2 regions of the Mesorhizobium sp. WSM4810 genome follow, and region 1 is predicted to be linked to the other one. Evidence: riboswitches for the same ligand, from Rfam matches in the RefSeq annotation. Region 1 holds a riboswitch; the other holds the start of a gene.
The links. A riboswitch is a leader RNA that binds a small molecule or an ion and turns the genes downstream of it on or off. The one in region 1 is predicted to bind thiamine pyrophosphate.
Positions count from the first base shown of each region.

Region 2: it holds a riboswitch for thiamine pyrophosphate, as region 1 does, so the genes downstream of both, thiC (phosphomethylpyrimidine synthase ThiC) here and thiB (thiamine ABC transporter substrate binding subunit) in region 1, are expected to answer to the same signal.

Region 1 covers NZ_JBVVQV010000005.1:258,639-264,365, forward strand. Annotated here, with positions in the region: gene AC0L3O_RS10330 (ABC-F family ATP-binding cassette domain-containing protein) at 1-1,064, opposite strand, end outside; gene AC0L3O_RS10335 (thiamine diphosphokinase) at 1,066-1,710, opposite strand; TPP riboswitch at 1,813-1,926, shown strand; gene thiB (thiamine ABC transporter substrate binding subunit) at 1,970-2,983, shown strand; gene thiP (thiamine/thiamine pyrophosphate ABC transporter permease) at 3,076-4,695, shown strand; gene thiQ (thiamine ABC transporter ATP-binding protein) at 4,695-5,462, shown strand.
Region 2 covers NZ_JBVVQV010000015.1:120,386-126,112, reverse strand. Annotated here, with positions in the region: gene thiO (glycine oxidase ThiO) at 1-890, opposite strand, end outside; gene thiC (phosphomethylpyrimidine synthase ThiC) at 887-2,716, opposite strand; TPP riboswitch at 2,818-2,934, opposite strand; gene AC0L3O_RS21535 (ABC transporter ATP-binding protein) at 3,017-4,657, opposite strand; gene AC0L3O_RS21530 (ABC transporter permease) at 4,654-5,577, opposite strand; gene AC0L3O_RS21525 (ABC transporter permease) at 5,581-5,727, opposite strand, start outside.

The sequences.
Region 1 (5,727 bases):
TCGCGTTTCTGGTCGAGCGTGGCGATCTCCAGATTGGTGCCGAGTCGCACCGTGCCTGAGTCCGGCTTCAATTCGCCGGTCAGCATCTTCAGCAGCGTCGTCTTTCCGGCGCCGTTCGGGCCGACCAGGCCGACGCGGTCACCGCGCTGGATGCGGGTCGAGAAACCCCTGACCACGGTGAGGTCGCCAAAGCTCTTCTCGATGTTCCTGGCCTCGATCACCAGCTTGCCCGATTCGGCGGCGTCGCTGGCCACCATCGTCGCCGCACCCTCGGCGCCACGATGGCCGCGAAAGCGCTGGCGCATGGTCTGCAATTCGCCGAGCCGGCGCATGTTGCGCTTGCGCCTTGCCGTCACGCCATAGCGCAGCCAGTGCTCCTCGCGCACGATCTGGCGGCCAAGCTTGTGCTGCTCGCGCTCTTCTTCTTCCAGAACGGTGTCGCGCCATTCCTCGAAATGGCCAAAGCCCTTGTCCAGCCTGCGGGTCTGGCCACGATCGAGCCAGACGGTGGCGCGCGACACGCGCTCGAGGAAGCGGCGGTCGTGCGAGATGACGATCAGCGCCGAAGAGGTGCGGGCGAGCTCCTCCTCCAGCCATTCGATGACCGACAGGTCGAGATGGTTGGTCGGCTCATCGAGGAGGAGAATGTCGGGCTCCGGCGCCATGACGCGGGCCAGGGCAGCACGGCGGGCTTCGCCGCCGGAGAGATCGTTCGGCCGTTCCTCGCCTGACAGGCCGAGATGCTCCATCAGATAGGTGGCGCGGTAGGGATCGTCGGCGGGTCCGAGCCCCGCCTCGACATAGGCGCGGACGCTGGCGAAACCATCCATGTCGGGCATTTGCGGCAGGTAGCGCACTGTTGCCGAAGGCTGGCGGAACACCTCGCCATCCTGCGGCTCGATCAATCCCGCAGCGATCTTCAGCAACGTCGACTTGCCCGAGCCGTTGCGGCCGACCAGAGCGATCTTGTCGCCCGCCGACGCCGTCAGTTCCGTCCCGTCGAGCAGCGGCGTGCCACCGAAGGTCAGTTTTATCCCGTCGAGATTGAGAAGCGGCGGCGCCATGTCAGCTTTCAGGTAGGGGGAATGGATGGGCGAGCAACAGCGCGCGGCCGCTGCCCAGCGCGACTTCGAGCCGGCCCTTGACCTCGTTGGAAATGGTCAGCGACGAGCCGAACGCCACCTCGACATGGTTCAGCGGCCATTTGGCGCCGGTCACGGTCAGACCGGCAAGGTCGGAGAAGCCGAGAATCGAAAACAGCGTGCCGTCGGCGTAGTCGAAGCCGGCCTTTCCGGGAAGCAAGGGCACGCCTTCCTGTGCGCCACTGGTCAAAAGCACCTCTGTCCCTGCCTCGGCCAGCCGGACCCCGAGCGCCAGGTGCAGGAAGGCGTGGTCGGTGCGCTTGCCGCCGAACGCGCCGGCGAGCACGAGGCTGGTCGCGCCGCGTTCGAGCGCGGCGGCGATAGCCAGTTCGCCGTCGGTCTTGTCCTTTTCTGCCGGAAACACCTGGCGCGGCACGGCGGCGAGCTCGTCCGGCAAATCCGCCGGCACCGAATCGAAGTCGCCGACCCAGAGTTCCGGCGTCAGGCGCAGAGTCCGGGCATGGCTGATGCCGGCGTCGGCGGCGATGACACGCGTGCCTTCGACCTGGCGGTCGAGCAGCGGCGTGCCGATAAGGTCGCCGCCAAGCAGGATGGTGAATTTGCTCATATGCGTGGCCCTTACCAGCCCTGCTTGCGAAACGGAAGGCCGCGGTCTGGATGCCCGGCAAACTTCCGCTTGCGCCGCAGATGGGCCGGGCCTATGTGTCGAAGCGCTCTAACGGGGTGCTGGACGCGATCTTCGCGGGCCGGCTGAGAGGCAACCTGCCAACCCGCTGAACCTGATCCGGTTTGTACCGGCGGAGGGATTAGACGTTTCGGACAACCCGACGCCTCAATTCCCTTCAACGCCAACGAAGGAGGCGCCGATGCGCACGTTTTTATACACACTTGTTTCGGCAGTGCTGCTCGCGGCGACCGTTCTCGCCGGCACCGGGCCGGCATCCGCGCAGGAAAAACTCACCGTCTATACCTATGAGAGCTTCACCGCCGAATGGGGTCCAGGCCCGGCGGTCAAGAAGGCGTTCGAGGCCGAATGCGGCTGTATTCTCGAATTCGTCGCGGTCGCCGACGGCGTCGCCCTGCTCAACCGCGTCGGGCTCGAACGGGCCGCGACCAAGGCCGACATCGTGCTCGGCCTCGACACCAATCTGACGGCGGAAGCCAAGGCCACCGGCCTGTTTTCGCCGCATGGTGCCGTCATCGACGTCAAGGTGCCGGGCGGCTGGAGCGACGATATTTTCGTGCCGTTCGACTATGGTTATTTCGCCGTCGTCTACGACACCGAAAAGCTGAAGACGCCGCCGAAGAGCCTGAAGGAATTGGTCGAGGGCAATGCCGATGAAAAGATCGTCATTCAGGATCCGCGCACCTCGACGCCCGGTCTCGGCCTGCTGTTGTGGGTGAAGTCGGTTTATGGCGACAAGGCGCCCGAAGCCTGGGCCAAGCTTAAGGCAAAGGTGCTCACCGTGACGCCGGGCTGGAGCGAGGCCTACGGCCTGTTCACCAAGGGCGAGGCACCGATGGTGCTGTCCTATACCACGTCGCCGGCCTATCACATGGTCGCCGAAAACACCCAACGCTATCAGGCAGCGTCCTTCGACGAGGGCGCGTATCTGCAGATCGAGGTTGCCGGCATCACCAAATCAGGTGCGAAGAACCCGTTGGCGAAACAGTTCCTGACTTTCATGACCGGGCCGAAATTCCAGGATGTCATTCCCGAGACCAACTGGATGTTCCCTGCCGGCAAGACCGAGAAGCCGCTCAATCCGGCTTTCGACAAGCTCGTCAAGCCGACCAAGACGTTGCTTTTCAGCCCCGAAGAGGTCGCCGCCAATCGCAAGGCCTGGGTCGACGAATGGCTGTCGGTGATGAGCAAGTAGCTTGTGATTGAGAGATGATCACTCTACGGCGCCGGGAACTCGGCCTCAGCCATATTTTCTGCTTCGACGATCGTTGAACTAGGCAGGGCGGCATGCGTACCGGATATCCTGCCGACCCCCGCGTCACCGCCGGCACAATTGCGCTTGCCGCTGTTGCGCTGCTGATCGGCGGCGCGTTCGCCGGGCTCATCGTCGAAGGCGCCCGCGATCCGTCCGGCGCCGCGTCGGCCTTCGATTCCTACCTCTTCCGCGTCGCCCGATTCACGTTGTGGCAGGCATTGCTGTCGACACTGCTCTCCGTCGTGCCAGCGCTGTTCGTGGCGCGGGCGCTGTCGCGGCATCCGCGCTTCTTTGGTCGCGGCCTGATCCTGCAGCTCTTCGCCGTGCCGCTCGCGCTGCCGGCCATCGTCGCAGCACTCGGGATTCTGGCACTCTATGGCCGTGCAGGCTATTTTGCCGGCGTGCTCAGCGCGATCGGCGGTCAGGGCTGGCCGGGCATATACGGCCTGTCCGGCATCCTCGTCGCCCATGTCTTTTTCAATCTGCCGCTGGCGACGCGGCTGTTCCTCGAAGCGCTTGCGACAGTGCCGGCCGACCAGTGGCGGCTGGCGAGCCAACTCGGCATGGGCGCCAGGCCCGCCTTCCGGCTGATTGAATGGCCGACGCTGCGCGCGGCGCTGCCGGGCGTCGCCGGGCTTGTCTTCATGCTCTGCATCACATCCTTTACCATCGTGCTCACGCTGGGCGGCGGGCCGCGTGCGACGACGCTGGAGGTCGCCATCTACCAGGCGCTGCGTTTCGATTTCGATCCTGCCCGCGCGGTGACGCTGACAGTGCTGCAGATCGCGCTGACCTTCGTCGTCGTGCTGGCATTGATGCGGCTCGGCGCCAATACCGTCGGCGACGCCAACCTGCCGGCGGCTTCGCGCCGCTATCTTTCGGCCGGCGCCGCCGAGACCGTGCTGAACGCAGCATTGATCATCCTCGCTTTGCTGTTCGTCGCCGGGCCGATGGCGGCCACGGTGACGTCAGGCTTTGGCGCCGATCTCGGCCGGCTGGCCGGCGAGAGCGCGGTGCGGCAAGCGGCGCTGACCAGCGCCGTGCTCGCCTTGCTGGCGGCGCTGCTTGCAGTGGCGCTGTCGCTGTCGCTGGTCATGGCACGCCGGGCGCTGGCCTTGAGGCGTCGCGTCGGCGCCAGGACGCTGCTCGAATACGCCACCGATACCGGCGCCGGCTTCGTCCTCGTCGTGCCGCCCGTCGTCATCGGCGCCGGCTGGTTCCTGCTCCTGCGGACCGTCAGCGACGTCTTTGCCATCGCCCCTGTCATGGTCGTCGCCGTCAATGCGGTGATGGCGATGCCGTTTGCCATCCGCGCCATTCGCCCCGGCTATGATGCGGCGAGCGAACGCCACGAGCGGCTCTGTTTGCTGCTTGGCATTTCGGGCTGGAATCGTTTCCGGCTGGTCGACTGGCCGTCGCTGCGGCGGCCGCTCGCCACCGGTTTCGCGTTCGCGATGGCTTTGTCGCTCGGCGATCTCGGCGTCATTGCCCTGTTTGGCAGCGACTCCCTGCAGACGCTGCCTTATCTCTTGCTGGCCCGCATGGGTAGCTACCGCACGATGGACGCGGCCGGCCTGGCATTGCTGCTCGGCCTGGTCTGTCTCGCGCTTGTCCTGGCCGCGGACTGGCTGGGACGGGGAGAAAAATCATGATGCTCAACAGCGAAAACGGTACGGCTGTGCGGCTGGAAAAGGTCTCGTTCAGCTATGGCGAAGCGCCGTTTTTATTCGATGTCGAGTTCGCCGCCTCGAAGATCACCGCCATCATGGGGCCGAGCGGCTCGGGAAAATCGACACTGCTCAACCTGGTGGCCGGCTTCGAGACGCCGCGATCGGGCCGCGTGCTGATCGGTGGCGGCGATGTCGGCGGCAAACCGCCTTCGGCGCGGCCAGTGTCGATGGTGTTCCAGGAAAACAATCTCTTCGCCCATCTTTCGGTCGAACGAAATGTCGGCCTTGGCCGCTCGCCATCGCTCAGGCTGACCGAGGCCGACCACGCTGCAATCGCCGGGGCGCTCAAGCGCGTCGGCCTTGCCGGCAAGCAACGGCGCCTGCCGCGCGAACTCTCCGGCGGCGAGCGGCAGCGCGTCGCGCTCGCCCGCGTCCTGGTGCGCGACCGGCCGGTGCTCTTGCTCGACGAACCGTTCGCCTCGCTCGGACCGGCCTTGCGCGACGACATGCTCGATCTGGTAGCCGACCTCCAAGCGGAGCGGCGCATGACGGTGCTGTTCGTCACCCATCAGCCGGAGGACGCCCACCGTATCGGCCAGGACATGGTGTTCCTGGACAATGGCACGGTTGCCGCAACCGGGACTGTCGCCGATTTTTTTACCAAGGCTGGACCGGAAGCCTTTCGGCGCTATATCGGTGCAGGTCCGTTTGGCGCAGGATCACGAGATGTTGCCCGGAAGCGGACATAATTTACGGCCAAACCGGCTTCAGGCGATGTGGCGTTTGCTTGCCATGGTCAAAGTAGTGTGGCTAGGTCCTCCGATACTGGTCCGGCATAGGTTGTGATTTGCCACTACGGTGCCATCCGCGCTCGTGGGCTCGAACGACGCTGTGGCAGTTGATTTTGCGCATGATCTGAAAATCGATGCCCGATTTTCGGGCCATGTGCTGAGAGCCGAAAGGAAGCTGTTCTGCCGACCGGCACAGACAGAGTGAGAAGGAAACCGCTGGCGC
Region 2 (5,727 bases), on a different contig from region 1:
TGGCGGTAGAGCCCGTTGATCGCGACGGTCCTGCCATGCGCTTCGACGCGCGGCAGGTTGTCGGAAAACGCCGGGCGAATGCCGACGCCCGTCTCAACGATCGCGGCCTCGCCGAAGGCGGGATGAACCGAATAGGCGGCGTTCAGGAGTTCCATTATCGCCCGCACCGTGACCGGCTCCGTGGACAGACTCTCGACCATCGTTGCACCCGCCATGAAATGATGGTCGGCGCGCGGCGCCAGATAGAGCGGCAAACGCGGGTGCAGCAGCCTGACCGGGCGCGACAGCGAGATGTCCGGTGTACGCAGGATCAGCATCTCGCCGCGAACGCCGCGAAGCCTTTCATCGCTGGACGCCATTCCTATGCAGTCGATCTCGCGGTCGAATCCCGTCATGTGCAGGGCGTCCATTCCGAAGCGGAACTCGACGCCGCTTCCGGCGAGTTTTTCATGCAGCGCCGCCATTGCACGGCGTGGGTCGAGATGGGCTTCGCCCGGGAAGAACAGCCCGCGACGGAAGCGGTCGGCGAGATCGGGTTCCAGGAGCGCGATTTCGTCTTCGTCGATCCGCCGATGACCCGACGTGCGGCTTGCAAACCGGTCGAGTTCGCCCGCATCCCGCGGCGTTGCCAGAACGAGCGTTCCGGCCCGCGTGACATGACCCGGCAGGACCGCATCCCACCAGTCGGCGGCATCGCGTCCGAGATCCAGCACCGGCTGCTCGGCGCTTTCGCGCTCGCACCAGGGCGCCAGCATGCCGCCGGCCATCCATGATGCGTTGCCGCCAAGGCCATGCCGGGTCTCGGCAATGGTTACCGCAGCACCGCGGGCGGCGAGTTCGAAGGCGGCGGTGAGGCCGGCGACGCCAGCCCCTTTGACCAGCAGCCTCATGACGGCTCCGGCATCTTCGGCATGGGCGGTTCGCCGTCCACCGGCATATAAAGATTGCCGCCCTCGCGGTACTTCGCGGCCATCGCCGCCATGCCCTCTTTCTGTGCCTCGGCCCGAATGTCGTGGGAGATGCGCATCGAGCAGAATTTCGGCCCGCACATCGAGCAGAAATGCGCCAGCTTGTGCGCCTCCTTCGGCAAAGTCTCGTCGTGGAAGGAGCGCGCGGTTTCGGGGTCGAGCGACAGGTTGAACTGGTCTTCCCAACGAAACTCGAAGCGTGCGCGGGAAAGGGCGTCATCCCTGACCTTCGCCGTCGGATGACCCTTGGCGAGATCGGCGGCGTGCGCGGCTATCTTGTAGGTGACGACGCCCGTTTTGACGTCGTTGCGGTCGGGGAGACCGAGATGCTCCTTGGGCGTGACATAGCAGAGCATCGCCGTGCCGTACCAGCCGATCATTGCCGCGCCGATGCCTGAGGTGATGTGGTCGTAGCCGGGTGCGATGTCGGTGGTCAGCGGCCCAAGCGTGTAGAAGGGCGCCTCGCCGCAGACTTCGAGCTGCCTGTCCATGTTCTCCTTGATCTTGTGCATCGGAACATGGCCCGGCCCCTCGATCATGACCTGGCAATCCTTGGCCCAGGCGACCTTTGTCAACTCGCCGAGCGTTTCCAGTTCGGCGAACTGCGCCGCGTCGTTGGCGTCGGCGATCGAGCCGGGACGAAGGCCGTCGCCGAGCGAGAACGACACGTCGTAAGCGCGGCAGATGTCGCAGATTTCCTCGAAATGCTCGTAGAGGAAGCTTTCGCGGTGATGATGCAGGCACCACTTGGCCATGATGGAGCCGCCGCGCGACACGATGCCGGTGACCCGGTCGACCGTCAGCGGGATGTAGTGCAGCCGCACACCGGCATGGATGGTGAAATAGTCGACGCCCTGTTCGGCCTGTTCGATCAGCGTATCGCGGTAGATTTCCCAGGTCAGGTCCTCGGCGATCCCTCCGACCTTCTCAAGCGCCTGGTAGAGCGGCACGGTTCCGATCGGCACAGGCGAATTGCGGACGATCCATTCGCGGATGTTGTGGATGTTGCGACCGGTCGACAGGTCCATGACGGTGTCGGCCCCCCAGCGGATCGCCCAGACCATTTTTTCGACCTCTTCGGCCATCGACGAGGTGACGGCTGAATTGCCGATATTGGCATTGATCTTGACCAGGAAATTGCGGCCGATGATCATCGGCTCGCTCTCCGGGTGGTTGATGTTGGCTGGAATGATAGCCCGTCCGCGCGCTATCTCGTCGCGCACGAATTCCGGCGTGACGAAGTCCGGGATCGCCGCGCCGAAAGAGTTGCCGTCGCGCTGCATCCCGCCGCGTAAGCTCTCGCGGCCGAGATTCTCGCGAATGGCGACGAACTCCATTTCGGGGGTGATGATCCCGGCGCGCGCATAGGCAAGCTGCGTCACCGCTTGGCCCGTTTTTGCCTTTAGCGGCCGGTGGCGCACGGGAAATTCCGGCGTCAGGCGCTCACCTGACGCAAAGCCGTTGTCCTCCGGCCTGACACTGCGGGCATCGTGGAATTCGACGTCGCCGCGCACCGTCACCCATTCATTGCGAAACCTGGCGAGGCCCTTTTCGATGCTGGTTTCGACAGTCGGGTCCGTATAGGGGCCGGACGGATCGTAAACGGTGACAGGCGGTTCGCCTGCCGTCGGATGGACGGCGATTTCCCGCATCGGCACCCTGATCTGCGGGTGAATCAGGCCGGGTTTGTGGATTTTCCTTGAGGCGGGCAGCGGTCCCGTCGACACGGCGGGGGAAATGGCATTCATTTTGAGGCTCCTTTGCTCATGCATTGGAGACCCAGTTCTGTGCCGGAAGGATGAAAAGACGCTTCTGCCTGCCTGCTTACAGGTTTTCGGGCATGGACTCCCCCAAAGCGCTTGCACCGTCCCTACGCCAGTATGAACTGGATCAGGTTCAACGGGTCACTGCGCCGCGAAAGCCAGCAGTATCTCAGCCCCTTGCCGGGACCCCCCTGGTGAATGGGTCAAATTGAGCGGGCGATCGCCATTTTGTCAAGCGCATTCGGCCCATCAATCGGCAACGCTTGCTGGGCGCGCGCGGACGAACTATTGAGCCTGCGTTAGCCATTTGGGCTGCGGCACCGCCTGCAGCAGGCTTTGCGTATAGTCGTGGCGAGGCGCCCCGAACAGCGCCGCGGTTTGGCCTTCCTCGACAATCCTTCCGTCTTTCATGACCATGATCCGGTCGGCGAAATGGCGCACGATCGGCAGGTCGTGGGTGATGAAGATATAGGAGAGGCCGAGCCTCGTCCTGAGGTCGGCCAGAAGGTCGATCACCTGCGCCTGGATAGAGACGTCGAGCGCCGAAACCGCCTCGTCGCAGACGATCAGTTCCGGCTCGCTGGCAAGCGCGCGCGCAATGGCGATGCGCTGCCGCTGGCCGCCGGAAAACTGATGCGGGTAGCGCTCGGCGTGCTCCGGCAGCAGCCCCACCAGTTCCAGGAGCTCTGCCACGCGAGCCTTCCACCTGTCCTTCGGCAGGATATCGCGGTGGATCACCCAGGGCTCGGAAATGATCGAATAAACGCGCATGCGCGGATTCATCGATCCGTATGGGTCCTGGAAGACCATCTGGACCTTGCGCCGAAACGCCATGAGGCGCTTTCCATTCATGTCGAAGATGTTCTCACCGGCAAAGACCGCGCTGCCGGCGCTTGGCGCGTTCAGCCCCAACAGCATGCGCGCGACGCTCGATTTGCCGGAGCCGGACTCGCCGACGATGCCGAGCGTTTCTCCTCTCCTGACCTCGAAGCTTATGTCGTCCACCGCCTTGAACGTCCGCTTGCTGCTAAAAGCTCCGGAAGCAAGCTCATAGTGCTTGGTGAGATGTTCCACCTTGAGCAGCGTCTCGCCGGCGATCGCCGTCGAACGCCTGTTCGGCGCCTCCGCTGCGTTGCCGTGGGGCAGGGCGGCGATGAGGCGGCGCGTATAGGGGTGCTGCGGATTGCTGAAGACCTCCTTGGCGATGCCTGTCTCGACGACCTTGCCGCCGTTCATGACGATGATCCGGTCCGCCATGGACGCGGCGACTTCGAGGTCGTGGGTGATCATGATCAACGCCATGCCGGTTTCGCGCTGGAGATCGCGCAGCAGATCGAGGATCTGCGCTTGCACGCTGACGTCCAGGGCAGTCGTCGGCTCATCGGCGATCAGGATGTCCGGTTTCAACGCGATCGCCATGGCAATCATCACGCGCTGGCGCTGTCCGCCCGAGAACTGATGCGGATAGAAGTCGACGCGGTTTTGCGGCTCTGGAATGCCGACGCGCCGAAGCAGTTCTATCGTCTTGGCGCGTGCGCCCTTGCCGCTCTCTGCGCCGTGGCTCTCATAGACCTCCTCGATCTGGCGCCCCACCGTGTAGACCGGGTTCAAATAGGCGAGCGGATCCTGAAAGATCATCGCAATCCTGCGGCCGTTGATGCTTCGGCGCGCCTCGGCACCGAGGCCTGACAGTTCGACGCCATCGAAGAGGCAGGAGCCGGCCACGATGTCGCCTGGCGGACAGTCGATGAGATCCATCACCGTGCTGGTGCTGACGCTCTTACCCGAACCGCTTTCGCCGAGGATCACCAGCGTCTCGCCACGGCTGACGTGGAAAGAGACATCGTCGACGGCGCGTATCGGTTCATCGTCCGAAAGAAAATCGACGGTCAGACACTCCACCTTGAGAATGGTCGCGTTGCTCATCGGGCAGCTTTTCGCAATGTCTGAAGGCGCCAGCGTTGCTGCGGATCGGCGACGGTGCGGGCCCAGTTCGAGAGGATGTTGAGCGACAGCGTCGTCAGCATGATTGCAAGGCCCGGCCAGAATGCGATCCACCAGGCGGTGGCGAGATAGCCGCGGCCGTTTGCGACCATTGCGCCCCAGGTGAAGTCGGGTGGCTGAATGCCGAGGCCAAGGAAACTCAGCGCCGATTCCGACAAAATGACGGTCGCGAAATCAATGGCTGAAATCGTCACCAATGTCGGCAGGACCAGGGGGGCGATGTGCCGGATGATGATCCGGGCCGGCTTCGCGCCCATGGCTCGCGCCGCGCTGACGAACATGCGCTCGCGCAACTCCAGCACTTCCGCGCGCGCCGTTCTGAGGTAGATCGGCATGCGCGTCACGGCGAGAACGATCACCAGGTTGGTGATGCTCGGACCCAGCGTGTAGAGCACGATGAGCGCCAGCAGCAGCGAGGGAAAGCTCATGACGACATCGGCGAGGCGCAGGATGAGATGGCTGTACCAGCGCTCCGAATAGCCCGCTATCAGGCCCAGCGTTCCACCGACCAGCATCGACGCGAACACCGCCGCCGCGGCAATGCCGAATGTGTTCTGCGCGCCGACAATCAGCCTGGCCAGGATGGGCCGGCCGAGGGTGTCGGCGCCAAGGACGTAGATCCAGCCACTGGCCAGCGAGAACGGGGCAAGATTGCGCTGGCGCAGGCCCAGCCGCGAAGCGGCATCGCCCACCAGCCACGGGCCGAGGACCGCAGCGAGCACGACGATCACCAGGAAAATGGCGGCGGCGAGCGCAAGCCTGTCGCGCTTCAAATAGGCGAAAAGCACGCGGCCGCTGCCTGGAACGGCCGCCGGCTTGATGTCGGGGGTGATGATCGTCATGGCTCAGTACCGGATGCGCGGATCGAGAACCGCGTAGAGGAGGTCGATCGCGATGTTCAGGATGAAGATGGCGGTTGCCGTCACCAGGATGGTCGACTGGACGACGGCAAAATCGCGCTGGATGATCGAATCGATCATCAACTTGCCGAT